DNA from 3 places in the Rhizobium sp. BR 314 genome. Region 1 is predicted to be linked to each of the others. Evidence: riboswitches for the same ligand, from Rfam matches in the RefSeq annotation. Region 1 holds a riboswitch; each other region holds the start of a gene.
What was found. A riboswitch is a leader RNA that binds a small molecule or an ion and turns the genes downstream of it on or off. The one in region 1 is predicted to bind thiamine pyrophosphate.

Region 1 (10,360 bases):
GCAGTTTCGGAAGCTGTGGCTCCCGATGCCGTTGCCGCCGAAGCTGTCGAGCCGAAGCCGGTTCTGCTTTGGCGTCTTGGCGGGCGCAGCGATCAGCAGCAGCGTCAGGGCGGCCGTGGTCACGGCGATCGTCGTGGCCAGCAGGGCGAAGGCCGCGGCCATCAAGGCAATCGTCGCGCTGGCGGCGAGCAAGCAAGCGGCGAAGGCAACCGCGAGGGTCGTGATCGTCGCGACGGGCGCGAGGCTCGCAGCGGTGACAAGGGTCCGCGTGGCAACAATCGCGAGGGCGGCCGTCCGCAGCAGCAAGGCGGGCGTGGCGAGCGTAACGATCGTCAGGAGCGTGGCGACCGGAACGATCGCAACAATCGGAACGACCGCAACAGCCGCGGCGCATCGCAGCCTTTGCGCTTCGAAGCAAAGCCGCCGCGCAAGGAAAAGCCGATCGATCCGGATTCTCCGTTCGCAAAGCTCGCTGCCCTCAAGGAGCAGATGAAGAAATAGGCCATGAAGGACGAGAAGCAGCCATTTTCCGGTTCGCGCCAGCGCATCGACAAATGGCTCTTCTTTGCCCGGATGGTGAAATCCCGCTCGCTGGCCCAGCTGTATGTGCAGAATGGCAGCGTGCGGGTGAATGGCGAACGCGTCGTTCAGCCAAGCTACAATTTAAAGGTCGGCGACCGTATAGAGCTCTCGCTGGAGCGTCGCGACATCATCCTGATCGTGCGGGCAGCCGGTGAGCGCAGAGGGCCTTTCGAGGAAGCCAAGCTGCTCTATGACGACCTGACGCCACCGCCGAGTGAGACAAAACACCTCACCCCCTTCGAGCAGGCACAGCGGGCTCCGGGCAGCGGCAGGCCGACCAAACGCGACCGACGTGCAATCGATCGCCTGATCTCGGACGATGATTAGAAAACTCTGTCTGTCGCTGGCGGTTTTGGAGATTGTTTGTCCTTGAAATTGGCTGACAAAGTCGATACCTCACGATCAACCTGCCGGTAACCAAGCCGGACGGCGAGTCTGCGCATCGCGCATTCGTCTGCTCGTTCGGCTCCGTGGAAAGGCGCGACGTTCCAGGTTGCGCAGCTGCGGAAGCTAGAGACATTCCTGGAGTGCTTCATGACATATGTCGTGACCGACAATTGCATCCGCTGCAAGTATACCGATTGCGTAGAAGTCTGCCCTGTCGACTGCTTCTACGAGGGTGAGAATTTCCTCGTCATCCATCCCGACGAATGCATCGATTGCGGCGTCTGCGAACCGGAATGTCCGGCGGAGGCTATCAAGCCCGATACTGAGCCTGGCCTCGATAAGTGGCTGAAAATCAATGCCGAATATGCATCCATCTGGCCGAATATCACGGTCAAGCGTGACGCGCTTCCGGAAGCCAAGGAGATGGACGGCGAGCAGGGCAAGTTCGAGAAATATTTCTCGACCAATCCCGGCGCCGGCGATTGATCAGGGGCGGTGACAGGCCGCCCATAAAGGTGTAGTCGATATTGCACGGAGCGAATCACCACGGCTGAGCCGCATGGTGGTCAACGTGGCCATTTTGGCGCGCGTGAAGCAAATTATTGATTTCCTCAGATTTTTGTGATAGCTTGCTCATACTGATCCACAGCGGCATTTCGCATGCCCAAAACCATCACGAAAGCAAATAGCCAATCCGTACGCGGTTTCCCTGCCATATCAACGTTTTGTGTGTCGGGTCTGGGGTCGCGATGGATGGGTTAGTGTTTGCATGAGTCTGGCTGGACCAGGATGAAGTCCTTGACGGTGCTTCCGTCTCATCCGGGCCTGACTGACCCGGCCCCGGCCCTTAACCCGGGCGCGTAACAGGGAGTTTTTGAAAAGAATGACGACCCAGCAGAAAAAACCTTCAGCAGCACGCCATGGCTTCAAGACTGGTGAAGCGATCGTTTATCCGGCCCACGGTGTCGGTACGATCACTGCGATCGAAGAGCAGGAAGTTGCGGGCATGAAGCTCGAGCTGTTCGTAATCGACTTCGAGAAAGACAAGATGCGTCTGAAGGTGCCGGTAGCCAAGGCCATGAGCATCGGTATGCGCAAGCTTTCCGAGACGGATTTCGTCGATCGTGCATTGAAGGTCGTGCAGGGCAAGGCCCGCGTGAAGCGCACCATGTGGTCGCGCCGCGCTCAGGAATATGATGCCAAGATCAATTCCGGCGATCTGATCTCGATCGCGGAAGTGGTTCGCGACCTCTATCGCGCCGAGAACCAGCCGGAACAGTCCTATTCCGAACGTCAGCTTTATGAGGCTGCGCTTGATCGCATGGCGCGCGAAATTGCCGCCGTCAACAAGATGTCGGAAACGGAAGCTGTCCGCCTTGTCGAGACCAATCTCAACAAGGGTCCGAAGCGTGGCAAGGTCATCGAGGACGACGATTCCCAGGACGAAGCCGCATAAGGCCAAGGCGCCCTATACCACTTTTAAAAACCCGGCCTTCGCGCCGGGTTTTTTCTTTGGAACCTTTTTCGTACTGCCGCGTTTTAACCTCGTGTTGGCGGTTGGTGTGGGTGTTCTCCGGTAGGGGAATTTCCAGGCAGGCCGCTTCATGAATGTTCACGAGGACCGGCCTATGCGTTTTCATCCGAAGCTCCCCGGCGATCTGAAGATGCTTCAATCGTCAGACCCGTTCGATGAGATCGAACTAGACTAGTCATCGATCATCCGGCGCGCCGGAGATCGGTCTCCAATTTCGCATTTCACTCAATTGATTTTCATCCGAACAGCGATGTCCGGAAACGATGACTGCTGCCCTTCTCGTCGACCGCGGCATAGAGACGATTTGAGGCCGAACCTAGGAGATGCATATGACGAATATGTCTGCAGATCGGCGAATGATCAAAGTTGCGATGGCTGCTCCCTATCTCGATCGCGACGAAGAACATGACCTTGCCATACGCTGGAAGGACCATGAGGATCGCGGCGCCCGCAATCAGATCGCAACCGCCCATATGCGCCTTGTCATTTCGATGGCGGGCAAGTTTCGCAATTTCGGCTTGCCGATGAGCGATCTCGTACAAGAGGGCTATGTAGGTCTGTTGGAAGCGGCGGCAAGGTTTGAGCCGGAGCGGGAAGTGCGTTTCTCGACCTATGCCAGCTGGTGGATCCGGGCGTCGATTCAGGATTATATCCTGCGCAACTGGTCGATCGTTCGCGGTGGCACGAGCTCGGCGCAGAAAGCGCTGTTCTTCAATCTCCGCCGCCTGCGCGCGAAGCTGGCGCGAAGCGATTCGAACGTCACCGTCCAGGCCATCCATGAGGAAATCGCCGTGACGCTCGGCGTCAGCCTCGCCGATGTGCAGACGATGGATGCGCGTCTTTCCGGCAGCGACACGTCGCTGCAGGCGCCGTCGATATCAGGCGATTCCGAAAGCGCCGAGCGTATCGATTTCCTGATCAGCGACGAGCCGCTTCCGGACGAGCAGGTGTCCGACATGATCGATGGCGAACGTCGCCGTGTCTGGCTCGCATCGGCGCTGAAGCATCTCAATGAGCGTGAAATGAAGATCATCCGTGCTCGCCGCCTTGTCGAAGACGGGGCGACGCTAGAGGAGCTTGGTGCTGATCTCGGCATCTCCAAGGAGCGCGTCCGACAGATCGAAAGCCGTGCGATGGACAAGCTTCGCTGCGCCTTAGTCGATGCCGATCCGCGCATGGCGAGCTACGCCTGACAGCGACCTTCTCCCGGCTGGGAGAAGGTAATGCCCCTACAGCCTTTCCGTTTTTCTGCGAAACGCGAAAATGTGCTCTCTTGCGGCTACGCAATTTCGGGCGGACAACCGCTTCGCCCTTTTCCGGGAGTTGCTCTATTCGGCGATAATCTTGACCTTGTCGCCCGGTGCGATGCTTGCGCCGGTGGGCAGGGCATTGATCAATTTGAACAGGTCAAGCTTGCGGTCGGTGCCCATCATGCGGGCGGCAAGCGTGGTGATCGTATCACCGGGCTTGACGGTGACGACGCGCACGCGGAGCGGCTTTAGCGATGCTGCCTCGTCCGGCGTCATGTGCCGGAAGCTCGCGCGCAGCACATTGGCCGTCTGATCCAACTGGGCAATATTTCCCTTCGGAACTGCCGTCAGGAAGCGGAAGATCTGTGTGCGGTCGCGGATCACGGTGACGTCGAAGTCCCAGCGATCGGCAGAGGCGCGCGCGGTCGCTGCCGGCATGCCGTTGACGGTGATCGACTTGATCGACGTGGGATCGAGGCCCGTCACCCAACCGCTGGAAATATAGTTCGTCAGATTCTGGTTCTGCGTATCGGCTACACCATCGAAACGGATGGCGATGTCGCCCGGGCCGGTCGCCATGACGGCTTCGACCTTGTTGTCGATGCGAAAGTCGGGCGGTACGTCGAAGCGGATGCCGAGACCGCCATGCAGGAATGTTTGGCCGCGCACATAGCCTTCTTCAGGACTGTCGCCATAGAGCAGGCCATCAATGCCGCTCAGATAGTAGCCGCGCCCGGTGTCGCCAACTTTGCCTTCCTCGCCGAATTGGCGGGCATGCGCCTTGGCAAGGTCGATGCGCTGTGGCGTGCTTGGATGGCTCGACAAGAAGTCCAGGCTCTGATCGGCGTCGGAATTGGCCGTCATGAAGCGGCTGTAGTCTTCCATGGCATTGAGGAAGCGCGCAGCGGCGTAGGGGTCGTAGCCGGCTTGGCCGAGCGTGCGGATACCGATCTCGTCCGCCTGCAGTTCCTGCTGGCGCGAGAACGCGGCGAGACGCAGCTTGCCGCGGGCAAGCGCCTGCTTGCCGGCAAGATCGCTCGACAGAACTTCGGCAACGACGCGGCTGGCAATGACTTCAGCCTCTTCGCGCTTCTGCCGTTCGATGCCGTGGTTGGCCGTGACGTGCGCCATTTCGTGTGACAGGACAGCCGCGACTTCGGACGCGTCGTTGGCCAAGGCCAGCAGGCCGCGCGTCACGTAAAGATAGCCGCCCGGCAGCGCGAAGGCGTTGATCGACGGCGAATTGAGAATGGTGATGCGGTAGGACTGCTGCGGGTTCTCCGACACGCTGGTCAAGGCGCCGGCAATGCGGGCAACGAGGCGCTCCGTCTTGGCGTCCTTATACTCGCCGCCGTAGCTTGCGAGAATCCGCGGATGCTCGCGGGCACCCATTTGCGCGCGCGGGTCGTTCTTCTGTACCTCGGAAACGATCTGCGGGTTGGCCGAAGGCGAAACGCTCGGCTGATACGACTGATCCATAACAGTTTGGCAGCTGTTCAGCATCGCAGCGGCGACAAGGAGAGGCGCTAGGCGGCGCAAACGGGCTGCGACGGTCGCTCTGATCCTTCGTTCTGCTCGTTCGCTCTGCTTGTTTACCAGTGTCTCACTCATTTCGCTGCCATGCCGGCTCGGCGCCAAATCCGGTTGATCGTGACCGGGCGGATCATCGTCGCGCGCCGATAAAGGTTGCCTTTACCCCATCGATCCGCATTTGCCCGGACGGTCTCCACCCTTTGCTGTAGCCGATTTTGGCACCGGTTGCATAGCGAGACTCCGTTTAAATGTGGCAGCGTTGTATTTTAGCAAGCATTTCCCCGGACTTTCAGCCGCTCGGCGCGACGAAATTAAGGCAAAGCCCGTGGCATAATGCTGCGTCGCACTTAATGGCGGAGAAATGTTGTAAGTGCCGGGATGTCGGCAGTGTTTAGAAACGCCTCGATCGGGGCGGAAAGTGCGATTTTGCCGCCGTCGATAAAGACAGCATGGTCGGCAAGGCGCCGTACCTCCGCAGGATCGTGCGAGACGATCAGCACCGTATTGCGGGTTTCCCGGTGCAGGGTTTTCAGCAATTCAACCATGCCGGAGCGCAGTCCGGGATCGAGTGCTGCGAAGGGTTCGTCCAGGAGCAGGATCGGCTTGTCGCGCACCAATGCTCTGGCGAAAGCGGCACGCTGGCGTTCGCCGCCCGATAGGGTTCCAGGTTTGCGACGTTCGAAACCGGCCAGCCCGACGCGCGCAAGTGCCTCCGAGACCTTCTGCCGGTCCTGTGCGGAGAGCTTCAGTGAAGGGTTGATGCCCAGGCCGACATTGGTGAAAAGGTCGAGATGGGCAAAGAGATTGTTGTCCTGGAAGACGAGCGATACCGGCCGCTCGGCGGGATGCTTGCCGGTCACGTCCTGTCCGGCAAGGAGAACGCGGCCGCGATCGGGTTGTTCGAAGCCGGCCAAGAGATTGAGGAAGGTCGATTTGCCCGCCCCGGAAGGTCCGGCAACCGCAATGATCCTGCTTTGCGGCAATGCGCAATCGAAGCGGAAGTCATGCGTCCCGAGCCGCAATTCGACGCCTGTCATCGCGATGCTGCGTTCGATCATGTCGCTGCCGTCAGTCATTTTGCTTGCCTTCACCGTCGCGAGCGCCCTGGCCCGCCGTGCCTGCGATGGTGAGGAGAAAGCATACCATGCCGAGGATCAGGGCATATCCATCGGCGTCGTTGGTGCGGTAGCTGCCAAGCTTGCTGTAAACCAGCCAGGGCAGGGTCATCAGGCTGCTGGAGCCGAAGAGGGCCACGGCGCCGAGATCGCCGAGCGAAAGTGCCATGGCGAAGGAGAGCGCGGTGAAGAGGGGCTTGCGAAGGCCGGGCCAATCAATGAGCCAGAGTCGCGTTACGCCCTGAAGGCCAAGGCTTGCAGCCAGCCGCGCGGTGCGCCGCCGATGAACGGCATAGGCCGGCTCCAATACCCGGATAACGAAGGGAAGCGCCATCAGCGCGTTGATGATGACGATCAGGACTGCGGCGAATCGGCTGGGGTCGCCGAGCGGGCGGAGTGCCAGGAACCAGCCGGTCGCCAGCACGATCGGCGGAACGAGCAGAATGAGCGACGAGGCTCCCGTCAGGGTGGCCGCAAGGCTGCGCAGGCTCCACGATTTTTTGCGATCTGCTGAGATCACCGAGCGGGCATGAATGATGGCAAACGATATCACGACGGCCAAAAGCCCGGCGGCAAGCGCGATTCCGAGGCTGGTTATGGCTGCCTGCAGAAAGATCGCCTGACCGGCGAGCCTGAGAAGATTGCCCTCGAGACCGGCGACAATGACGGATGCGAGCGGCAGGCCGATAAAGAGAGCGGCGGCAAGCAGCATGGCGGCATCGGCCCATCGGGCGCCGCGCAGTTGCCCGTCGATGCGCCGCAGGGCGCGGCCACTCGTCAGCCCGTGGTCGTCCGCCGAGGGAAACAGCGTCATCGCTCCGAGGACCATCGCTGTGACGACGATCTGCAGCAGCGACAGCATCACGGCGCGGCCAGGATCGAAATCGAAACGCAACGCCTGATAGATCGCCACTTCCAGTGTCGTTGCAGCCGGGCCGCCGCCGAGGGTTAGCACCAGTGTGAAGCTGGTAGCGCAGAGCATGAAGATCAGGCCGGCAATGCCGGGGATGAGGCCGCGCAGCACAGGCCATTCGATAAAGCGGAATACGGAATGTGGTTTCATGCCGAGGCCGCCGGCCACCAGCCAATATTCCGCCGGCACGCGCTCCAACCCAGCCAGCATCAGCCGGCAGGCGAGCGGCATGTTGAAGAAGACATGCGCCAGCAGAATGCCGGGCAAGCCATAGATGCTGACGGGCTGCGACAAGCCGAGGGCGGCAAGCGCCTGATTGAGCAGGCCCTGCCGGCCCCATATGCCAAGCAGGCCGAGCGCGCCAATCAGCACCGGCAGGCCCATGGGTACGGCCATCAGCCGGATCAGCCAAAGACGGCCGGGAAAGTGCGGTTGGCGCGCAAGCGCCCGGGCGACCGGTATGGCAAGGGCGACGGAAAGCAATGTCGATAGGATCGCCTGCAGCAGTGTGAACCGCAGCACGCGCAGCAGGTAGGGGTCGGTCAATGGGTTGTCGCCGCCGGATTCGATACCGGCGGCAAGCAGGATTGCCACGGCGATCCCAACGAAAAGCGCTATGCCAGCGAGGCCGAGCGCCCCAGCGGAAATGGCGCGCCTTCGTTCGGATGCCGTGAGCATGGTCGCGATATCAGTTGCCGCTGGTGGCTGTCAGCCACTCGTCGATCCAGGCCTTGCGGTTCTTTTCGACGACATCGGGGCTGATGAGGAAGGTCTTTGACGGCACGACGAGCTTGCCGAAGGCGTCTGGCAGCGGCGTCGAGGTGGCCGAGACCGGCATCATCCAGTTGCTTGTTGGGATGATGTCCTGGAAGCCCGGAGAGACCATGAACTTCAGGAAGTCGTGGGCAAGGTCCTTATTGGGCGACGATTTGATGAGGCCGGCGACCTCGATCTGGATGTAATGCCCTTCGGAGAAGCTGGCGGCCTGATAGCGGTCGGTCTTTTCCTCGATCATGTGGTAGGCCGGCGATGTCGTATAGGAGAGCACCATCGGCGCTTCGCCCTTGGTGAAGAGGTCGTAGGCTTCCGACCAGCCGGGCGTTACCGTCAGGATGCGGCCCTTGAGCTTTGCCCAGGCATCGGCTGATTTATCGCCATAGATCGATTTTACCCAGAGCAGCAGGCCGAGGCCGGGCGTCGAGGTGCGGGGATCCTCGATGACGATCTTCTGCTTGGGATCGCCCTCGACGAGATCTTTCATGCTCTTAGGCGGATTCTTGATTGTCTGTGTGTCGTAGATGACGGCGAAATGGCCGTAGTCATAGGGCACGAAGATATCGTTCTTGAAGTCGCCGGGAACCTTGAGTGCCGAGGTATCGACACCGCTTGCGTCGAAAAGGCCGGTGTCCTTGGCTTCGTCGACGAGGTTGGTGTCGAGGCCGAGGACGACGTCGGCCTTGGTGCCGGCGCCTTCGAGCTTCAGGCGGGAGAGAAGCGCAACGCCATCGGTGACACTGACGTAATTGACCGTGCAGCCGCAGGTCTTTTCGAAGGCGACTTTGATCTTCGGGCCGGGACCCCATTCGGACGTGAAGCTCTCATAGGTATAGATGGTCAGCGTCTTGTCGGCCGCAGCTGCGGGCTGGACGGCGAAAAACGTCGTTCCGGCGGCGAGCGCCAGGCCGGTGATGAATGACAATAGCGAACGGTCGTGCATGGCAGCGCCTCCTCTTTGGTTTCGTCTTGAAGGGGAAAAGGGCGCTATGATTTCGTCACGCGTCTAATCCCTCCGCCGGTGTTAGCCGGATCAGGTTCCGCGGGTTGGCCGGTGAAAGCCTCTCAGCCAGATATCCGATAGGACACAAGGCACCCCGTTAGAGCGTCGGCAGATTTAGCCCTGTGACGAAGGGATGACAAGGGAAATGATTCCCTTGTCGATTGCAGCATGGAAGACCTACTCGGCAGCTTCTGCGACGGCGGCGCTTTCCTGTGCCTTGCTGGCGCCGGGAAGCTGCACGTTTTTCAGCGTAAGAGAGGTCAGCAGGCCGAGCAGGCAGATGCCGGCAGCGGTCATGAAAAGCGGGCTGAAGGCGCCCGCATAGGCGTTGGCGACGGCTTCGCGGGTTGCCTCGGGCAAGGCGGCCATCATCTTCGGAGTCAGCTGCTCGATATCGGACACACCGGATATCGAAACGCCGATATTGCCAAGCTTTGCGGCAATGATGGCGCCGTAGATCGAGATGGCGATCGAGGCGCCGCCCATGCGCGAGAGCGTGACGGCGCCGGTCGCAGCGCCGACGTCGCGGGCCGCTGCCGCGTTCTGCACGCCGATGACGGGCACCTGCTGGGCAAGACCGATGCCGATGCCATGCAGCAGCATCAAGGCACCGATGACGGTGATCGGCGTTCCGGCATGGACGAAGGCGAGCGATGCAAAGGCGATGGTACTGCAGGTGGCGCTTGCGACCGCGAAGGGCTTGTAGCGTCCCCTTGCTGCGATCAGCCGGCCGGCAGACAGGGAGCCGCAGACGAGGCCGCCGGTCAGAAGAATGAACAACAATCCGGTCATCGAGGGCGAAAGGCCGGTCGTGGTCTGCAGGAACAGCGCGAAGTAGTTGACCATGCCGATGGCGACGGCGCCGCTAGTGATCGAGATTACCAGAAGCCGGCCGAATGTCGGATTGCGGAAGAGCGACATGGGGACGATCGGCTCCGGAGCGCGGCGCTCGATGAAGACCCAGGTGACCGCGCAGAGGACGCCGAAAGCGATGATGCCGAGGCATTGCGGCGACAAGAGCGATCCGAAAAGCTCGCTGCCGTCAGCGGCAAGCACGATGCTTGTCGTCGTCAAGGCAAGGACGATCGCGCCGGCATAATCGATCTTCGGTCGGCGGGCCGGCTTGCGGTAGGGCAGCATGGTGGCAAGGCCCGCCAGCACGATGAAGCCGATCGGCACATTGACGAGGAAGATCGAGCGCCAGCCGAACAGATCGCTCATCGTGCCGCCAAGGACCGGGCCGACGGCGCCGGAGGCCATCAGCACGAG
Region 2 (10,360 bases), on a different contig from region 1:
TAGCGCCTTCTTCGACGATCGAGTCGTAACCGCCGACAACCTTGAAGCCCCATGCGCCGGACTTGAAGCCAGCACCGGCGACAACGTCAGGAGCGTAGTGGTTGGATTTGTCGTCTGTCCACCAGCTGGAGCCGTAGGAGTTCTTGCCGTCCGAAGTGGAGTTGCTGTCTTCGAGCGAGATGACTGCCGTGAAACCGTTGCCTGCATCGTAGTTGTAGGTCAACTGGTTCAGTTCGTACGGACCGTCATAGACCACGTCGTCGTTGATGACGTCGCCGGCATATCCGGTGTACGAGACATACTGCGAATCGGCCTTACCAACGAGGAAGCCGCCGAGGCTGATGTTGGCGAACAGCAGCTTGGAGTCGGTGGAGTTGCCTTCCTGCCAGTCCCAACGCATGACCATGTTGGTCTTCAGCGGGCCGTATTCGGTGTCGGTCGCGGTGTCGATGCTCAACTCAGCACGGGTGTGCCACAGCGTGCCGTTATGGGTGTTCGGGCTGTAGGCGTCATACCACTTGCCTTCGGTACGAACCATACCGCCGATCTTGAGGCAGGTTTCGGTGCCCGGAATGAAGAAGTAACCTGCACCATATGCGTCGCAGATGCGAACGTATTCCAGCGGCTCTGGCTCAGCGGCAACGATGGCGTCAGCCGCATGGGCACCGGATACTGCTGCCAGCGCGGCAGCGGAGCCGAGAAGAAGGCTCTTGATGTTCATTATAAACTCCTGGTTTTAATTCGCATTTCGAACTTACCGCGAGTGCAAAGCTGCAACACCACCTCAAAATTCGGTTCGGTCGAAACGCGACAGGCAGCCCGGCAGATACGCACATAATGTTGGCTTGAGTCCCCTCTAACCTCCATACTTGACCCCGCAGCAAAGGCCTTGAAATGCCTCTACCGATCCGGTCGATCAATCGACCGCAAGACAACTTGTGTCCTGCATCTGAGTTACAAACAGTCCGTATGTTTGTCAATTATGTGAAACCAAGCCTAGCATTAGTCTTGGATGCTGTTGCCTAAATGCAACTCCTGCCTGAGAGGCGTCGACAGTTCACCATTCATGGAAATGATGTGGCCCTATGTCGGAGGAGCGGACGGAACGCCCGCCCCGCATATGCCCGCGGGTTCAACTGGCCCAGACGCACGGCATGCCGATCCGCGACCGTTAATGGGGCCGCCCTATCGGCGAGCGCGGCCGGAGCAGGAAGGCAGCCCCCTTGCCCTCAACAATGCCACCACGAAGAATCAGTGGCTTTGGTCAAACGTGACCCATGACAACCCTAGCAGGGTTGACAGAAACGGAAGAGACGGCTTAGCCTTCCATCATTCACCAGGGGGGTCCCGGCAAGGGGCTGAGATACTGCTAGCGTGCGCAGTGACCCGTTGAACCTGATCCAGTTCATACTGGCGTAGGGACGGTGCGAGCGCTTGAAGGCTTCGGATTCCCGCTTGGATTCCATGCCGGCGTCTTTTCATCATTCCGGCTGATGACTGGGTCTCCAACCGCAACTTGGAGCCTCAAACCATGACCATTGCCGCAAAGAACATCACCCCAACCGTTACCACTGGCCCATTGCCGGCGTCACGCAAGATCTACATTCCCGGCGATATCCATAGCGACATCCGCGTGCCGATGCGCGAGATCAGCGTCCATCCGACAGCCGGCGAGCCGCCGGTCGTCGTCTATGATTCATCGGGTCCTTACACGATCGCAGGTGCCGATATCCGCATCGAACAGGGCCTGCCTCAGCTGCGCCGCGACTGGGTGCTCGCCCGAGGCGATGTCGAAGCCTATGAGGGCCGGCATGTCCGCCCGGAGGACAACGGCTTCGTCAGCGGCGACAGATTGACGCCGGAGTTTCCCGGGCAGCGGCAAGCTTTGCGGGCCAAGGATGGCAAGGCCGTGACCCAGCTTGCCTATGCGCGAGCCGGTATCATCACGCCGGAGATGGAATTCATCGCCATCCGCGAAAATCTCGGCCGCAAGGCGAAGGCCGAAGCCCTGATTCGCGACGGCGAAAGCTTCGGAGCCCATATTCCCGACCATGTAACGCCGGAATTCGTCCGCCAGGAAGTCGCCGCCGGGCGTGCGATCATCCCGGCTAACATCAATCATCCCGAAAGCGAGCCGATGATCATCGGCCGGAACTTCCTGGTGAAGATCAACGCCAACATAGGCAATTCCGCCGTCACATCCTCTATGGCGGAAGAGGTCGAGAAAATGGTCTGGGCCGCCCGCTGGGGCGCAGATACGGTGATGGATCTGTCGACCGGGCGCAACATTCACAACATCCGCGAATGGATCATCCGCAACTCGCCGCTGCCGATCGGCACAGTGCCGCTCTATCAGGCGCTGGAAAAGGTCGGCGGCATTGCTGAAGATCTGACCTGGGAGGTCTATCGTGACACGCTGATCGAGCAGGCCGAACAGGGCGTCGATTATTTCACCATTCATGCCGGCGTGCGCCTGCATTACATTCCGTTGACCGTCAATCGCGTTACCGGCATCGTCTCGCGCGGTGGCTCGATCATGGCCAAGTGGTGTCTCCATCACCATCGCGAGAGCTTCCTCTACGAGCATTTCGCCGAAATCTGCGACATCTGCCGCGCCTATGACGTCTCCTTCTCGCTCGGCGACGGCTTGCGCCCGGGCTCGATCGCCGACGCCAACGACGCAGCGCAATTCGCTGAGCTAGAGACACTGGGCGAGTTGACCAAGATCGCCTGGGCAAAGGATTGCCAGGTGATGATCGAAGGCCCGGGCCATGTGCCGATGCACAAGATCAAGGAGAACATGGACAAGCAGCTGGCCGTCTGCGGTGAAGCGCCCTTCTACACGCTCGGGCCGCTGACCACCGACATCGCGCCGGGCTACGACCACATCACCTCTGGTATCGGTGCGGCGATGATCGGCTGGTTCGGCACCGCTATGCTCTGCTATGTCACGCCGAAGGAGCACCTTGGCCTGCCCGACCGCAACGATGTCAAGACCGGTGTCATCACCTATAAGATCGCCGCCCATGCCGCCGATCTCGCCAAGGGCCATCCGGCGGCGCAAGTGCGTGACGACGCACTGTCGCGCGCGCGCTTCGAGTTCCGCTGGGAAGACCAGTTCAACCTGTCGCTTGACCCCGACACCGCCCGCAGCTTCCACGACGAGACCCTGCCGAAGGAAGCGCATAAGGTCGCGCATTTCTGCTCGATGTGCGGCCCCAAATTCTGTTCCATGCGCATTTCACACGACATTCGTGCCGAGGCGCAGAAGGAAGGACTGGATGCGATGGCGGCCAAATACCGCGATGGCGGCGATCTCTACATGCCGGTCGACACGTCGGCCCGTCCGGCCGAATGAGATGCGTGTGCTCATCAAAGGGGCCGGCGTTGCCGGCCTCACGGTCGCCCACGAACTTTCCATTCGCGGGGCAGATGTAACCGTTCTGGATCCATGCGCGAACTTCGATCAAGCGGCCTCGTGGCTCGCTGGCGGCATGCTGGCGCCCTGGTGCGAACGGGAAAACGCCGATGAGGCCGTGCTCAAGCGCGGCCTTGATGCCGCCGACCGATGGGGGGAGATTCTACCTGGCGAAGTCGTGCGCAACGGAACCCTGGTCGTCGCGTCGACACGCGATCAGAACGAGCTGAAGCGGTTCGCCGCGCGCACCACCTGTTATCGCTGGGTCGACGAGAATGAAATCGCGGTTCTCGAACCCGCCCTTGCCGGGCGCTTCAGGAACGGACTGTTCTTTGCGGAGGAAGCCCATCTCGATCCTCGCCGCGTGCTGCCTGGTTTGAAAGCACGGCTTCTGGCACATGGTGTTGCTTTTGTTGCAGCGGATGTTTGCGAGGATGATTTCCCTGAGATCATCGATTGCACAGGGGCTTCCCGAATCGGACACACTTGTGACCTGCGTGGCGTTCGCGGCGAGATGCTGTATCTCCACACGGAAGAGATCACGCTCGCCCGGCCCATCCGCCTGCTGCATCCGCGCGTTCCGGTCTATATCGTCCCCCGCGACAACGGGCTTTTCATGGTCGGAGCCACCATGATCGAAACGGACTTCGACGGGCCGATCACGGCACGATCGCTGATGGAACTGTTGAATGCGGCCTATGCACTGCATCCGGCCTTCGCCGAGGCCACCCTGGTCGAAACCGGTGCCGGCATCCGCCCTGCCTTTCCCGACAATTTTCCGCGCGTGACCCGAGAAGGCAAAACCACAAGCCTCAACGGCCTTTACCGCCATGGTTTCTTATTGGCGCCGGCAATGGCGGTCGACGTTGTGGATCTTGTCTTTCCCGAGGTGTCAGATCAGAGGAGCCCCAGATGCGCCTGATTATCAATGGCGAGACCCAGACCATCGCCGTCACCACACTTTCACAGCTACTTGCAGCGCTCGACTACGAGGGCGACTGGCTCGCAACGGCGGTCAATGGCGATCTCATCCACCGGGAGGATCGCGACGACCATGCGCTGAACGACAATGACAGGATCGAAATCCTCACTCCGATGCAAGGGGGCTGAACCATGCTCGACCTTTACGGCGTCAAAGTCGCATCACGCCTTCTTCTCGGCACCGCGCGCTATCCTTCACCGTCGGTTCTCGCCGAGGCAGTCAAGCGATCCGCGACGGAGATCGTCACGGTGTCGCTACGGCGCGAGGCGGCAGGCGGACGCAGCGGCGGCGCATTCTTCGAGATGATCCGTCAACTCGGCGTTCGCGTTTTGCCCAACACCGCCGGATGCCACGGCGTCTCGGAAGCGGTACTGACGGCAAAGATGGCCCGCGAGGTATTCCAGACCAACTGGATCAAGCTCGAGGTGATCGGCAATCACGACACGCTGCAGCCGGATGTCTTTGGATTGGTCGAGGCGGCGCGGATTTTGACAAGCGAAGGCTTTGAGGTCTTCCCCTATACGACGGACGATCTGGTCGTGGCCGAACGACTGATGGAAGCCGGATGCAAGGTCCTCATGCCTTGGTGTGCGCCAATCGGTACCGCGGCAGGGCCGCTCAATCCGTCCGCTCTTCGCTCGATGCGGGCGCATTTTCCCGAAATGCCGTTGATTGTAGACGCCGGCATCGGCCGGCCCTCGCATGCGGCATCCGTCATGGAACTGGGCTTCGATGCGGTGCTGTTGAACACCGCCGTCGCCGGAGCACGCGATCCGGGCATCATGGCAGAAGCGTTTGCCGGGGCCATCGATGCCGGAAGACAGGCCTTCAATGCGGGCCTGCTGGAGCCGCGCGACATGGCCGTGCCATCAACGCCGGTCATCGGAAAGGCGGTGTTTGCATGAGGCTCGATCCATTTTATCTGATCGTCGATAGTGCGGCATGGATCGAGAGGCTGGTGCCGCTCGGCGTCAAGCTTGTGCAATTGCGTATCAAGGGTCGCCCACTTTCGGAAATCCGAGCGGATATCCGCAGGGCAAAGGCCATCTGCGCGACCAACGGATGCCAATTGGTCGTCAATGACTATTGGCAATTGGCTATAGAGGAAGGCTGCGATTTCCTCCATCTCGGCCAGGAGGATCTGGCGGTGGCAGATCTTGGCGCCATTCGCAAAGCAGGGTTGAAGCTCGGGCTTTCGACCCATGACGGCGCCGAGCTGCAAACAGCGCTCGCAGCCGACCCCGACTACATCGCCCTCGGGCCGATCTACCCCACCATTTTGAAAGCCATGCCTTGGGCAGCCCAAGGTCTCGAACGCATCGGCGAGTGGAAAGCCATTGCCGGCAATATTCCGCTTGTCGCGATCGGTGGCCTGACCGTGGAGCGGATCCCTGGGGTATTCGAGAACGGCGCCGACTGCGCTGCCGTCGTGACCGATATCACGCGCAATCCCAATCCCGAATCGCGGACACTGGAATGGCTGAAATCGACACGCAGGCACGATTCGGTTGGCTGACCCATTGCGGAATCGCCTCCAAAACGGCAGAGTTTTCAGGCACTTGCGCCGATGAACGGCCCATTCATAGAATATTCAGCTGAACATAATCATGCTCTAGACGTTGAATAGATAGCTCGCGTATTCGCTGAGCACGACGACTGCTTTGGAGGTAGTCATGATAAAGAAAAAGATTCTCACGGTTTTGCTGGCCGCAACGGTGGTCGGCGGCGCGCTGGCTCCCGCAAGCTACGCACAGGCGCAGTATTATGACGGTCGCGCACCCTATCGCGGCGACTGGCGTGGACATGACGACTGGCGCCGCCATCATCGTCACAACAATGGCGCGGCAATCGCAGGCGGCCTAGCTGCTGGCCTCATCGGCGGCCTTATCGTCGGCGGCGCCCTTTCCAACCGGGGTCCGGTCTACGAAGTCGCCCCCCCGCAGCCGAGATGCTGGTTTGAGAGCCAACCGGTTCAAAATCAGTATGATGACGGCTATCACTACGAGCGCGTACGCGTCTGCAACTAAGCGGCCGATGAGCTGTCTGCCCTCGCAGATGCCAGATCTGATAAAGAATTTTGATTTGCCGGTGGTCTGACCGCCGGCAATATCTATGTTTGGCGACTATCCGCCCACTTAAAGACCATGCGTTCTCGGATAGGCATTCGGCTCGGGAAAATCCCGACCAGCAAGGCTCGTGCGATCAGGCCGCCAGATCTCGATACCCAACGGATAGCAAGGCGCCGCATCGCTTGAGTGGCCGCTGCCGCAATCGCCGCCCGGGCAGGCGGAAATGGCGCCCAGAAGATCAATCTCCGCAAAGAATTCGATGAAATCACCGGGCCGCACTGGGCTCGCTTTCATGAAATATTGATGAGTGTCGCGCGTGAAGCCCGTGCACATGAAGACATTCAGCACATCATGCACGTGCATTTCAGCGTCCCGAACGGGGATACCAGTTGCTGACGCAAGCGCGCGCGACAAATTCGAGTGGCAGCAATGGTGGTAATCATTACCCTTCAGCAGCCGGTTCGTATAGGGATCGCAGCGCGTGCCGATGACATCATGAACGCCGGCGCCATCCTTATCCCAGCCATACCAGCCAAGCGTGTCATGGGTAATCGTCGCCATCGGGCGCAGATAGGGCAAGTTGCTCCACAGCCGATCGCCGACGCCGACATGCGTGGCGTGAAGCGCCCGCGTTTTGCCGCTAAAGAAGCGCTCCGAAAGGTCGTCGGCGTTCCACAGATTCAGGTCGCCGACCTGCGGCCCCTCCCTGCCAACGATGCGAAAAAAGTGGCCCTTAGGCACCCGAAAGCTGCCGGCGTCCCGCGGTGGTACAATGATCTCGTCGACCTTAGTCATGCTTTGCCTTGCGGCCTGAAGAATATTCAACCCGGAAGGCGGCAAGGTCTCATTCGGATAGACAACGACCGGCGGCTTGCTGCGCCGTTCCTCTGCATCAGCTGGCGCGGCAACATCGCGGATTTCTTGCTTCATTGTCATATAGATCCTTGGACGGTTGAGGATTTAAACCTTGCTTGCATTCGAAGCATACAATGTCGCAAGCGGCGCCATCCATGCTACGATTGGATCTGCATTGTAAATCGATCGTGACCACAAACAACGCTCAATGTTCTTGCTCTTTGGCTAAGTCAAACTTAGTCTTATTCAATGCGTCACATCCCCTATGCTTCTCTTCGCGCCCTTGAAGCGGCCTTGCGCCACGAGAGCTTCGCAAGGGCCGCAACAGAACTCAATCTGACGGCCGCAGGCGTAAGCCAGCATGTCAGAATCGTCGAAAATTGGCTTGGTGTTGCGCTGTTCACGCGCCATGCCCGAGGGGTGACGGCAACAGCAGCCGGCCGCGAATTTGGGGCGGCCGTGGCAAATGGCCTCGGGCAAATCGAAAGCGCGGCGCAAAAGTTGGCCGGGACACGCCATGACCGACCGGTCAGCATCGCTTGCATCGCGTCCGTCGCCACTCGCTGGCTGATCCCGCGCTTGCCGAGATTCAGAGAAGAACATCCCGATATTCGCATCAACATCGTCTATGCGCTTGATGCCAAGACGCCGGAATCGGCAAGCGTGGACCTGTTGATCCGGCACGGAATCCAACCCAGCGCAAATTCCACTGCCCTCTTGAGCGGCGAGACACGCCCCACCTGTTCGGCGGAGTACCGACGTCGGCACGGTCCCATTGAGACGCCGGCCAAACTGCTCGACCTCGAACTTCTTCACGACGAAACGCCAACCTCCTGGGCACGCTGGTTTGCGGATACAGGGATTGGCACGCCCTTGAGACCTGGCCCTGTCTTTGCAGACTTCAGCTTGATGATCGGATCAATCGTTGGTTCCCAGGGCATCGGTCTCTGCCCCGGCGCGCTAATTGTCGAGGAATTGGCCAACGGCGCATTGGTCACGCTGTTCGAATCACCTTTGGATACCGACAAATTCTACTGGCTGATCGAAGCCGATCATCTTTCCAGGCAAGCCGAAACGCTGCGTGATTGGCTGGTAGCAGAAAGCTGCAGATCTCAATCGGGGTATCATTCGTGAGGCATCCATCTAAACAGCAGCCGCCCTCACACAGCCTGTAAGCGCTTTGATCACCCGACCAGTTTCCTGCGTCGCACTGCGTCGTTTAGGCGCTGGCGATATCCACAAGCGTGGCAACTCTAGCCAACCAAGATAGATGGAAACTATCGATTCTTTCTGATTTATCTATTTTGCTTATTGCGGCGCACGCACTATGTTGCGGCGCGAAATACATCTGTCCAAACATTGCAAGGGTACCATGTCCGTTCTCAATACCGCCGTTAAGCCGTTCAAAGCCCAGGCTTTCAAGCAGGGAAAATTCGTCGAAGTCACGGAAGCTGACATCGCTGGCAAGTGGGCGGTCTTCTTCTTCTATCCGGCCGACTTCACCTTCGTCTGCCCGACCGAACTTGGCGACGTCGCCGACCACTATTCCGAGCTTCAGCGTCTCGGCGTCGAAGTGTTTTCCGTCTCGACAGACACGCATTTCACCCACAAGGCCTGGCATGATAGCTCCGAGACCATCGGCAAGATCCAGTATGCCATGATCGGCGACCCCACAGGCGCGATCACGCGTAACTTCGACGTCATGCGCGAAGCCGAAGGCCTTGCCGACCGAGGCACCTTCGTTGTCGATCCGGACGGCGTTATTCAGGCCATGGAAATCACCGCAGAAGGCATCGGCCGCAACGCTGTCGATCTCCTGCGCCGTATCAAGGCTGCTCAGTATGTTCGCTCGCATCCGGGCGAAGTTTGCCCGGCAAAGTGGGAAGAAGGCGAAAAGACGCTTGCTCCTTCGCTGCAGCTCGTCGGCAAGATCTGATCTCAGAACCATTGGCCTTCCCTGAATCAGGGGAAGGCCACCCAATAGATACGAGAGCCTATACGTCCGCCGCATCAGGCAGGCGACGAATTCCCATTTCCTGCAGGAGACATATCGATGCTTGACGACGCGCTGAAAAGCCAATTGAAGGCCTATCTGGAGAAGGTCGTGCGTCCGATCGAGATCCGCGCCAATGTCGACGACAGCGCCAAGTCGGCGGAAATGGTAGCTCTTCTGAATGACATCGTCGGTCTTTCTGACAAAATCACGCTCGCCGAACAGCGCGATGGCGGCGAGCGAGCGCCTTCCTTCGCGTTGACGAGCCCCGGCCACGATATCAACCTACGCTTTGCCGGCATTCCGCTCGGTCACGAATTCACGTCGCTGGTCCTTGCATTGCTACAGACCGGCGGTCACCCGCCGCGCGTCGAACAGGCGATCCTCGACCAGATCCGCGATCTTAGGGGCGAATTCCGCTTCGAGACCTATTTCTCGCTATCCTGCCAGAACTGCCCCGATGTCGTGCAGGCATTGAACCTGATGTCCATCCTCAACCCGCAGATCAGCCATGTCGCTATCGACGGCGCCGTCTTCCCAAAGGAGGTCGCGGACCGACAGGTCATGTCGGTGCCGACGATCTACCTGAATGACGGGGTCTTCGGACAGGGCCGCATGGAAGTCGAGCAGATCATCGCTAAGCTCGACACGAGTGCGGTCAAGCGTGCCGCCGACAGGCTGAAGACGCTGGAAACCTTCGACGTCCTCGTCGTTGGCGGCGGGCCGGCCGGTGCCGCTTCGGCAATCTATGCCGCCCGCAAGGGCATCCGCACCGGTGTCGTTGCCGAGCGCTTCGGCGGCCAGGTGCTAGACACCATGGCGATCGAAAATTTCATTTCGGTTCCGCACACCGAGGGACCGGCTTTTGCCACGGCGCTTGAGACGCATGTGAAGGACTATCCAGTCGAGATCATGAATCTGCAGCGTGCGCAGAAGCTCGGTCGCCACGGCGATCTCTTCGAAGTCGAGCTGGAAAGCGGCGCGACGCTGAGGTCCCGTTCCGTCATCCTTTCAACGGGCGCACGCTGGCGCCAGATGGGCGT
Region 3 (10,360 bases), on a different contig from region 1:
TTGATTTACAAAATTTCTTGAGCGGGAAATGTTAAGCAACAAAGGAATGCCACCAACACAAGCGGAGACCTAATGGAATAGGCAGCTCACGCTTGGAAAATGAGTAAGACTAATGCCGTCTGCCTTGCCGGAGAGAACGCCGTCTCACTTCGATCTAAGCTCCATATAAAAGCCTGATGGCTGGCGAAATCAAAAGCAACATCACCGCGCCGGACGTAGCGGTGCGCCCCCTTCCCGCATTTTTGCCAGACAGCGTGAGCGTTGACGCGCGTCGAGCTTCTTCATCGCTCGACATGGGATCGAAGGCGCATGAGCGGCGCGATCAATTTTCGATCGGCTAAAGGACTTTTGAAATTCAGAATGGAAATCTGTTGCGGAAACCGACGCCACGGATTTCTGGAGGCGCACCCTGATCAGGGCGCGCCCTTTATACTCAAACGACGAAGAAAGTCGAAGGGGCAACCTGCAACGCAGCGGCAATTCGCCGAAGCTTTGCGGGATCGGAATCGGCGCCGGCTTCTATGTCGACGATTTCCTCGCTTGTGAGACCACAGGTCTCGGAGAGATCGGCGATCGTGTAGCCTATGGCTTCGCGCGCCTGCCGGACGGCAGCTGCAATTTCACCATGGGGAACGGTGGAAGCCTTTGAACTATCGATATTATTCTGAGTAATGGACATGAAATTTCTCCTTCCAAAGTCCACCGGCAGTATGAATGCCGGGTGAAGGCAGCTATTGCAGCCATGGAGCACTTCGACCGCAACAAATATGGCCGAATGCTGCGTCAATATAGGCATCAATGCGGCGTAGGCAAGCGGGCAAGCGCATAGCTGCCAATATCCTGGGTCGCGGCTCGCCTTCTCCTTGAATGCCGATGTACCGGCAAACGCCTGCGATGGCGCGGGTTAGGTCAGGAATGAATTCAGGGCTGGCGCCAACGATGGAGTGCCGACACCCATCAAATTGAAGTGACTAGCTCAGCTGCCTTTTGCCGATCGATTTCAGTATCTTGCGCTCCGCGGCGAGCAGAAGTCCTTTCAACTCGGGCTCCCGCACGCGACTTGCAGCTTCGATGAAGGAAACCCACTCGCTGCGACGCTGGCCGCGCTCGGGAAAATCCTGAAAAACCTGCGCAACTTCGAGCAGATGCGTTGCGACGACACAGGGAACATCGCTGCCGTCGGTTAACTGCTTCAGATAGGTGAAATATCCAAAGGCCTTCTTCTTCACCTTGCCGCCCACACCCGCTTCCTCGAAAGCCTCGATCGCTGCGACCTCATGCGGTTTCTTGCCCTTCATGGGCCAGCCCTTTGGTATGATCCACCGGCCGCTTTCCCGACTCGTCACGATAAGAACCTCTACGGTCGGCCCTTCCGGCAGTTTTCTGTAGCAGATCGCCGCATATTGTTCGTAGAAGCGCCCGCGAAACAGTGTGTCGGCGTGAGATGCCAGCTCGGAGAGATAATTCTCCGAACGCCTCAAGCCCTTGTCCTGCGCTGACGATGCCATATCGCCACAACTACTCGCTATGCTGCTGCGAGCGGGCATTCAGCCCGGAAGTCCGCAGGAGCGCCCTCACCAAAATCATTAGCGCCACGCTCCTCTCCTGTCCCCGCATCTGGCCCTATCGATACTCGGCCTTGTCAACATCATGCTGTGAGCCGTTGCAGTGACAGTTTTATGAAGATCGCTGTTGATGATGAGCTTGGCTCGATCCGTGCGGTGAGCGGCAAGCCGAGCAGGTATTGAAACCGGAAGCGGCCCCGTAGGGCCGCTTCGCATTGCAGAGGATTGATGGGAGACCTATTCGGCCGGTTGCAATGCTGGCACTTCAATGTCCTCGCTCAATTGGCCGGTCATGGCGGCGGCAAACTTCGTCTGGTCGAGCTCGTTCTCCCAACGTGCAACGACAATTGTCGCGACGGCATTGCCGACGAAGTTGGTCAGGGCGCGGCACTCGGACATGAAACGGTCGATACCAAGGATCAGAGCCATGCCGGCAATCGGGACCGAGGGTACGACGGCAAGCGTAGCTGCGAGGGTAATGAAGCCGGCGCCGGTGATGCCGGCAGCACCCTTGGAGCTCAGCATGGCGACCAGCAGCAGCAGGATCTGGTCGCCGAGCGACAGCGGCGTATCGGTCGCCTGCGCGATGAACAGAGCTGCCAGCGTCATATAGATGTTGGTGCCATCGAGATTGAAGGAATAGCCCGTCGGGATGACAAGACCCACGACCGAGCGTTTGCAGCCGGCACGCTCCATCTTGTTCATCAGGCCGGGCAATGCCGCTTCGGAAGAGGACGTGCCAAGCACGAGCAGAAGCTCTTCCTTGATGTAGCGGATCAGCGCAAGGATGGAAAAGCCGTTGTAGCGGGCGACTGCGCCGAGCACGACGAGCACGAACAGGAGCGACGTGGCGTAGAAGGTTCCGATCAGAAATGCCAGGTTGGCGATCGTTCCGATGCCATATTTGCCGATGGTGAAGGCCATGGCGCCAAAGGCGCCGATGGGCGCAAACTTCATCAGCAGGGCGACCATCCGGAAGATCGGGGTCGTCAGCGCCTGCAGGAAATCGGCAACCGGGCGGCCGCGTTCACCTGCTGCGCCAAGCGCAATGCCGAAGATGACCGAGAAGAACAACACCTGAAGAATATCGCCCTTGGCGAATGCGCCGACGATTGTGTCCGGAATGATGTTCATCAGGAAGCCGACGACGGTGGCATCATGCGCCTGTGCCGCGTAGTTGTTGACGGCCTTCGTATCCAGCGTCGCCGGGTTGATATGCATGCCGGCACCCGGCTGCACGACGTTCGAGACGATAAGGCCGACAATCAGCGCCAGGGTCGAGAAGGTCAGGAAATAGATGAACGATTTTCCGACAACCCGGCCGAACTTCTTGAGATCCGACATCCCGGCGATGCCGGTGGTGACCGTCAGGAAAATGACCGGCGCGATGACCATGCGCACGAGCTTGATGAAAGCATCGCCAAGCGGCTGAAGCGAAGCGCCGAACTGTGGATAGTAATGGCCGAGCAGGACACCCGCAGCGATGGCGGTAAGCACCTGCACGTAGAGATGCCGGTAGAATGGAAGTTTGCCGCGCGTATCGGCGGCAGCGATGGGAGCAATCATGATGTCCTCCGTTAAGCCCAACCGATCTCTCGGCCCTCCGGGCGACGACTAGAATTCAACAGCCTCCGACTGTTCTTTCTCCCATAGCAACGAGCGTGCCAATCTCGTTCCGTCCATGTAACTACATGATTTAAAACGATTTATAGCTTCACCGTCGACCCTTGCGGTATAATGCGTGCGACAATCCGCACAGATTGATTTGCAGATCGAGCGAAAACATGCACAATGTACTTATGCCGCAGCGACCGGTGAGTGAACGATTTTTGACGCCAGAGCAGTTGGGACGGCGATCCCGGAAGGTCTGGCTTGTCTTCGCGCTGTTATCAGCCGCCATCATCGCCGCCGCCTTGTACGGTGCCAGCCTCTACGGGCGCTTGACCGCCATCGAAGGATTGCAACGCCAGGGGCACACGGATGCGAACCTCAAGGTTGCCCTCTTGCGAGCGGTGCTTGAGCGACCACGCGCACTACCGTTGCTGTTAGCGGACGATCAGCAGGTGCGCGATGCTCTGGCAGAGCGACAGACTGACGCCGTGGCCGCACTCGACCGCAAGCTGGAGAGTCTGGTCTCCGGCACGAGTGCCGCGGTTCTTTATGTCGTCGGCAAGGACGGCATCGCCATGGCCTCGAGCAATTGGCGCGAGCCGCTGAGCTTCGTCGGCAACGACTATTCGTTTCGCGATTATTTCCGCAAGGCCATGGAGACCGGAACCGCCGAGCATTATGCACTCGGCACGGTCAGCAATCGGCCGGGTCTCTATATTTCACGCCGGGTCGGCGATGCCAGCTCTGCTTTGGGCGTCGTCGTGGTCAAGATGGAGTTCGATCAGTTGGAGGCGGATTGGAGCGAAAGCGGCCGCCCTGCCTACATCACCGATGAGCGCGGTGTCGTCCTGATCACCAACCTGCCCTCTTGGCGCTTCATGACAACGGCACCGTTTTCACGTGACGAAGCGGCTGTTATTCGCAAGAGCCTGCAGTTTGGCGCGGCCCCCCTCTCGCCGCTGCCAATCAGCCGCCCAGAGACGATCGGCCCCGATACGACCATCGTCCGCGCTGTTTTGCCCGGTAGCAGCGCCGATGAATATTTGCGACTGACGACCGCAGTCCCGTCAACCCCGTGGCAACTCAGCTATCTGATACCGACAGGTCCGGCCGTGACATCCTCCGTCCGGGAGACACGTTTCTTGACATTGACGGTGCTTTTGCCAATCCTTGTCTTCGCCGCCTTTCTGCTTCGCAGGCGTCATGCCTCCACCATGCAGATCGCCGTCAGCAGGATCGCCCGCGAAGAGCTGGAGCGACGAGTTCTCGAGCGCACCGATGATCTCAGCCGCGCCCGCGACCGTCTGGAGGCGGAGATTGCCGACCATCGCGCGACGGACGAGAAGCTCCAGGGGGTTCAGCAGGATCTCGTGCAGGCCAATCGTCTCGCCATCCTTGGTCAGGTCGCCGCGGGCGTTGCCCATGAGATCAATCAACCGCTCGCGACGATTCGTGCCTATGCCGAGAACGCCAATATCTTCCTCGAACGGCGGCAGATCGATCCCGTCAGGCATAACCTGTCCGCCATAGCCGGATTGACGGAGCGGATAGGAACAATCACCGAGGAATTGAGGGCCTTTGCCCGTAAAGGACGGACAGCTCCCGAACCGGTGGAGCTCAAGGCTGTCATCGAGGGTGCTGTCGTCCTGCTACGAAGCAGATTTGCGGGCCGTCTCGACGCCCTCAAAATCGAGCTGCCGCCATCGGGGCTCACTGTCGTCGGCACGAGAATCCGGCTCGAACAGGTTCTCATCAACCTGTTTCAAAACGCGCTGGAAGCCCTTGAAGGTCGAGACGGCGCGAAGGTCGAAGTCTCTGTGCGGGAGATGACCGACGATGTCGAGATCGTCGTGTCAGATAACGGACCGGGCATTCCCGCCGCAATTCTCGATTCGCTCTTCACACCGTTCAACACTTCCAAGGAAAAAGGCCTTGGGCTTGGGCTCGTGATTTCCAAGGATATCGTCGTCGACTACGGCGGCCGGATCGAGGTGGAGAGCAGCAGTAGCGGCACCCGTTTCACCATTCATCTGCACAGGGCAACGACATGAACGACAGTTCCCCGGTCTTTCTCATCGATGATGACAAGGATCTGCTCAAGGCGACGAAGCAGACGCTTGAACTGGCCGGCTTTGCCGTCTCGGCCTTCTCTTCGGCGAGCGATGCGCTCAGCGCTCTCGATACAGACTTTGCCGGAGTTGTCGTCTCCGATATCCGCATGCCGCAAATGGATGGGCAGCAGCTCTTCTCACACGTCAAGGACCGCGACCCGGACATGCCCGTCATCCTGATGACAGGTCATGGCGACATTCCGATGGCGGTGCAGGCAATCCAGGACGGCGCGTATGATTTCATCGCCAAGCCTTTTGCGACTGACCGGCTGGTGCAAAGCGTGCGGCGTGCCGCCGAGAAGCGGCGGCTGGTGCTTGAAAACCGTTCGCTTCGCCTCGCAGCGGAACAAGCGCAGGATGATCTGCCGCTGATCGGCCAGACGCCGGCCATGGAGCGGCTGCGGCATACTTTGCGGCAGATCGCCGATACCGATGTCGATGTACTAGTCACCGGAGAAACAGGAAGCGGCAAGGAAGTGGTGGCAAGCCTGCTGCATCGCTGGAGCCGCCGTGCAAAGGGCAATTTCGTCGCATTGAATTGCGGCGCCCTCCCCGAGACCGTCATTGAAAGTGAGCTCTTCGGCCACGAGCCCGGCGCATTCACAGGCGCGCAGAAGAAGCGGGTCGGCCGCATCGAGCATGCAAGCGCGGGCACCCTTTTTCTCGACGAAATCGAGAGCATGCCGCCGTCGATCCAGGTACAGATGCTGCGCGTTCTGGAAATGCGCGAGGTGACGCCGCTCGGCACGAACGAGGTTCGGCCCGTCGATCTGCGCGTGGTGGCAGCAGCGAAGGTGGATCTGGGCGATCCCGCCCAACGCGGCGATTTTCGCGAAGATCTCTATTATCGCCTGAACGTCGTTACGCTCTCGATCCCGCCGCTTCGCGAACGGCGCGCCGATATACCACTGCTGTTCAGCTATTTTGCGAAGCGTGCCGCCAGCCGCTTCAAGCGCGAAATGCCGGAAATGTCCAGCTCCGTACATCGCCATTTGCAGCAGCATGACTGGCCGGGAAACGTGCGCGAACTCTCGCACTTCGCAGAGCGCCTGGTGCTCGGCCTCGAGACGGCGGCGATGCAAAAAACCCGCGACACGCCCAGCTTCGACGGAACACTGCCGTTGCCCGCTCGGATCGAGCGCTATGAAGCGGAACTCATCCGAGAGACCCTATCGCAGAATAATGGCGATGTCCGGCGCACCATCGAGGCCCTCGGCATTCCCCGCAAGACCTTCTACGACAAGCTGCAACGCCACGGTATCGTCCGCGGCGAATTCGCCGGATCGGAGGGGAGTGATCGCCGGGGGGCGTGAACCGGCCCTCCCAAACGAAAACTCGCGGCCTTTCAGCCGCGAGCATCTCTAGACCATGGCAAGGCGGCCAGCGTCATACGACCGCTTCGATCTTGTCCTGCGTCTTGGTTTCAAAATCGCTGGCGTCATGGCGCTCGCGCAGTTGCTCGGACGGATCGCCCGACAAGCGGTTGACCATGCGGCCGCGCTTAACTGCCGGGCGCGAATAAATCAGATCGGCCCAGCGCTGCACGTTCTTATAGTCCTGCACCTGCAGGAATTCGCCAGCACCATACTGCCACCCCTTGGCAAGGCCGCCGTACCAAGGCCAGATAGCAATATCGGCAATCGTGTATTCGCTGCCCGCAATATATTCGCTTTCCGCCAGGCGACGATCGAGCACATCGAGCTCGCGCTTCACTTCCATCGCGAAACGATCGATCGCATATTCGATCTTCGTCGGTGCGTAGGCATAGAAATGGCCAAAGCCACCACCGAGATAAGGCGCGCTGCCCATCTGCCAGAATAGCCAAGACAGGCACTCCGCGCGGGCGGGCTGTTCCGTCGGCAGGAAAGCGCCGAATTTTTCGGCGAGATAGGTCAGGATCGAGCCGGATTCGAAAACGCGAATCGGCTTGTGGCCGCTGCGGTCGAGCAAGGCCGGGATCTTCGAATTGGGATTGACATCGACAAAGCCGCTGCCGAACTGGTCGCCATCGCCGATCTTGATCAGCCAGGCATCATATTCTGCGCCGCTATGGCCGAGCGCCAGCAACTCCTCAAGCATGATGGTGACCTTGACGCCATTCGGCGTACCCAGCGAGTAAAGTTGCAGAGGATGGCGGCCGACGGGCAGTTCCTTCTCATGAGTGGGCCCTGCGATCGGACGATTGATGTTGGCGAACTGGCCGCCATTGGCTTTGTTCCAGGTCCAGATCTTCGGCGGCGTGTATTCGGCGGAACCGGTCATAAGCATCCTCCTTTTGGGGTGAATCAGATTTGGGAGCGATCTTCGATGTAGCGCGCTATCCCTGTCGCACATAGGCACGCCCGTTCATTTTTGCGAGAGCCGCCGCACTGCTTTTCTAATGCTCCTGGTTGAAACGAAAAAAGCCTGCCGCGGGAGGAGGTGCGGCAGGCTTTCGTCAATGGTTGAACAGCGCTCGGGAGGAGGAGAGGCGCTGTTCGAGCAGACGACCTTGGGAGGAGGAGTAGGTGTCTGCCAAGCGAAGGATGCGGGAGGAGATGCATCACTTCGATGACCCAAACATAGCAGACTTTTGCTCAGTTGATAGGCATTTCTTTGCAGGACAGCTATGCGCCATGCGAAAACCGGAGCACTCCACTGGAGCATTTTTCGGCGGAAGACGCCATTGGATTCCCATGCTGACAAAACAAAAGCGCCTGCTCGGGAGGAAGCAGGCGCCTACAAAATGCAGCTTGTAACCTAGCCGTGAGGGCTGTTAACCGGCGATGGCTGCACGGGCAACATTGCGGATTTCGCCGCGCTCGATACCCAGATCATGCAGTTCGCGTGTGGTCATACGGCCCAGTTCAGCGACCGTCTGACGGTACTTGCGCCAGTTATTGAAAGAGCGTGCTACGTTCATGATGATCCCCTTTCCTTGGGCATTCGAAGCTGAGCTGCCGTGCTTGGCGCTTCGTTCGCTTCGATGAGAAATATATAGCTCAAGCTCCTCGCTTTTTGCAGAGCCAAGGCGTCACTGCACCCATGCGTCGGATGCATGGATCATCGAGACATCCAACAACCTCATTCCGATCGATCCGTGATGGCCATCGCGATTTGCTGATGACAGGGCAGCCATTGTCTGCGACAAGGGAAGGATTGAGAGACAGGGGCGTCCGCTGTATGGCGGGCTGAGAAGTACCCTTTGAACCTGAACCAGATCATGCTGGCGGAGGGAGTCGCTCGGGGCTTTGCAACATGCTCGTGCCCCCATGCGCCTCGCCCGCCTGAAAGGGGCGATATGCAAGACCAAGTCAATCTCGGCGCATTGCTCGACGCCATGCGCGGTAACCCGCCGCTGGTGCAATGCATCACCAATTTCGTGGCAATGAATATCGCCGCCAACGTGATGCTTGCGGCCGGCGCCTCGCCCGCCATGGTGCATGCGGAAGAAGAAGCCGGCGAATTCGCCGCCATATCCGGAGCTCTGACGGTCAACATCGGCACGCTTTCGCCCGGCTGGCTCGCGGGCATGCTTGCGGCTGTACGATCGGCAAATCACGCCGGCAAGCCTTGGGTTCTCGATCCGGTCGCACACTATGCAACGGCGTTCCGTCGTAAGGCGGTCGCGCAATTGCTGGAGCTGCGGCCGACGATCATTCGCGGCAACGCCTCTGAAATCATAGCTCTCACCGGTGGCAATAGCCGCGGCCAGGGTGTCGACAGCCGCGATCCCGTCGAAATGGCAGAGGATTCGGCGAGGCAACTCGCCAGCCGGCATGGATGCGTCGTTGCAGTGACAGGTGCGACCGATTTCGTAACCGATGGCCACAAGGCGCAACGGGTAGAAGGCGGGTCGCCATTGATGCCCCGGATTACCGCACTCGGCTGCTCGCTGACCTGCCTTGTCGGAGCTTTCGCCGCGACCGCACCCGGCAACCCGTTCGATGCGACGGTCGCAGCCCTCGCTGTCTTTGCCGTTGCGGGAGAACAAGCCGGAGCGGCAGCCGATGGTCCTGGCTCCTTCTCCTGGCGCTTTCTCGACGTGCTGGCCACTCTCGACGCAGAGACGCTCACCGCCAAAGCAAGGGTCGTATTAGCGTGAAAAGCTTCGATCTCTCGCTTTACCTCGTTCTCGACCCGGTACTCTGCGCCGACATCGGCATGATCGAAACCGCACGCGCTGCCGTTGCCGGTGGTGCAACGATCGTCCAGCTGCGCGACAAACACGCCTCGACCACGACCATGATCGAGACGGGGCTCGTCCTCAAACAGGTGCTCGCCGGAAGCGGCGCGCGCCTCATCGTCAACGATGATGTCGAGGCAGCCATCGCAATTGGCGCGGACGGCCTGCATATCGGGCAGGAGGATCTGAACGCCCACGACGCCCGCCGCATGATCGGCCCGGACATGATCCTCGGCCTCTCTGTGGAGACTGAGGCGCTCGCTTCGGCTATCGATGCCAAGATCGTCGACTATGCAGGCGTCGGCCCCGTCTTTGCGACGCCGACCAAGCCGGATCACAAGCAGCCGATCGGCTTTGATGGCCTCACCCGTATTATTGGGCTGTGCCCGGTTCCAACGGTCGCCATCGGCGGGCTGAAAGCCGAGCATGCGGCCGATGCGCTGGCGGCCGGCGCAGATGGATTGGCAGTGGTTTCAGCGATCTGCGGCAAGCCAGATCCCATGGCTGCAACAACTTTTATCGCCAATGCTATCAAGGAGGCGCGCAAATGACCCGCAATGTCCTGTCCATCGCCGGGTCGGATCCCTCGGGCGGCGCGGGTATCCAGGCCGACCTTAAGACCTTTTCGGCTCTCGGCGTTTATGGAATGGCTGCGCTGACAGCGTTGACGGCTCAGAACACGCAGGGCGTTTCCGGTGTTCATCCGGTACCTCCGACATTCGTCGGTGCTCAGATCGAGGCGATTTTCGCCGACATAGGCGTGGATGCGGTCAAGATCGGCATGATTGCGAATGCGGCGATCGCGGAGGTCGTCGCCGACGTGCTGAAGCGGCATCGCGATGTTCCGGTCGTGCTCGATCCCGTTATGATCGCCAAGGGCGGTGCAGCTCTTCTCGCGGCCGACGCCG

Region 2: it holds a riboswitch for thiamine pyrophosphate, as region 1 does, so the genes downstream of both, thiC (phosphomethylpyrimidine synthase ThiC) here and thiB (thiamine ABC transporter substrate binding subunit) in region 1, are expected to answer to the same signal.
Region 3: it holds a riboswitch for thiamine pyrophosphate, as region 1 does, so the genes downstream of both, thiM (hydroxyethylthiazole kinase) here and thiB (thiamine ABC transporter substrate binding subunit) in region 1, are expected to answer to the same signal.

What each region holds. Positions count from the first base shown of each region.
Region 1 covers NZ_JARWLA010000003.1:53,635-63,994, forward strand. Annotated here, with positions in the region: gene QD461_RS05195 (helicase-related protein) at 1-501, shown strand, start outside; gene QD461_RS05200 (RNA-binding S4 domain-containing protein) at 505-909, shown strand; gene fdxA (ferredoxin FdxA) at 1,117-1,455, shown strand; gene QD461_RS05210 (CarD family transcriptional regulator) at 1,853-2,425, shown strand; gene QD461_RS05215 (RNA polymerase factor sigma-32) at 2,833-3,696, shown strand; gene QD461_RS05220 (M48 family metalloprotease) at 3,832-5,256, opposite strand; gene QD461_RS05225 (ATP-binding cassette domain-containing protein) at 5,634-6,362, opposite strand; gene thiP (thiamine/thiamine pyrophosphate ABC transporter permease ThiP) at 6,355-7,992, opposite strand; gene thiB (thiamine ABC transporter substrate binding subunit) at 8,003-9,031, opposite strand; TPP riboswitch at 9,082-9,198, opposite strand; gene QD461_RS05240 (MDR family MFS transporter) at 9,269-10,360, opposite strand, start outside.
Region 2 covers NZ_JARWLA010000072.1:56-10,415, forward strand. Annotated here, with positions in the region: partial or broken gene QD461_RS35495 (porin) at 1-721, opposite strand, end outside; TPP riboswitch at 1,329-1,440, shown strand; gene thiC (phosphomethylpyrimidine synthase ThiC) at 1,532-3,358, shown strand; gene thiO (glycine oxidase ThiO) at 3,360-4,340, shown strand; gene thiS (sulfur carrier protein ThiS) at 4,331-4,528, shown strand; gene QD461_RS35515 (thiazole synthase) at 4,532-5,305, shown strand; gene QD461_RS35520 (thiamine phosphate synthase) at 5,302-5,916, shown strand; gene QD461_RS35525 (hypothetical protein) at 6,074-6,427, shown strand; gene QD461_RS35530 (urea carboxylase-associated family protein) at 6,536-7,399, opposite strand; gene QD461_RS35535 (LysR substrate-binding domain-containing protein) at 7,574-8,458, shown strand; gene ahpC (alkyl hydroperoxide reductase subunit C) at 8,697-9,260, shown strand; gene ahpF (alkyl hydroperoxide reductase subunit F) at 9,378-10,360, shown strand, end outside.
Region 3 covers NZ_JARWLA010000034.1:55,241-65,600, forward strand. Annotated here, with positions in the region: gene QD461_RS29285 (hypothetical protein) at 177-341, shown strand; gene QD461_RS29290 (helix-turn-helix domain-containing protein) at 434-679, opposite strand; gene QD461_RS29295 (NUDIX hydrolase) at 972-1,508, opposite strand; gene QD461_RS29300 (dicarboxylate/amino acid:cation symporter) at 1,803-3,131, opposite strand; gene QD461_RS29305 (sensor histidine kinase) at 3,350-5,227, shown strand; gene QD461_RS29310 (sigma-54-dependent transcriptional regulator) at 5,224-6,600, shown strand; gene yghU (glutathione-dependent disulfide-bond oxidoreductase) at 6,674-7,549, opposite strand; gene QD461_RS29320 (DUF1127 domain-containing protein) at 8,043-8,189, opposite strand; TPP riboswitch at 8,425-8,521, shown strand; gene thiM (hydroxyethylthiazole kinase) at 8,568-9,371, shown strand; gene thiE (thiamine phosphate synthase) at 9,368-10,003, shown strand; gene thiD (bifunctional hydroxymethylpyrimidine kinase/phosphomethylpyrimidine kinase) at 10,000-10,360, shown strand, end outside.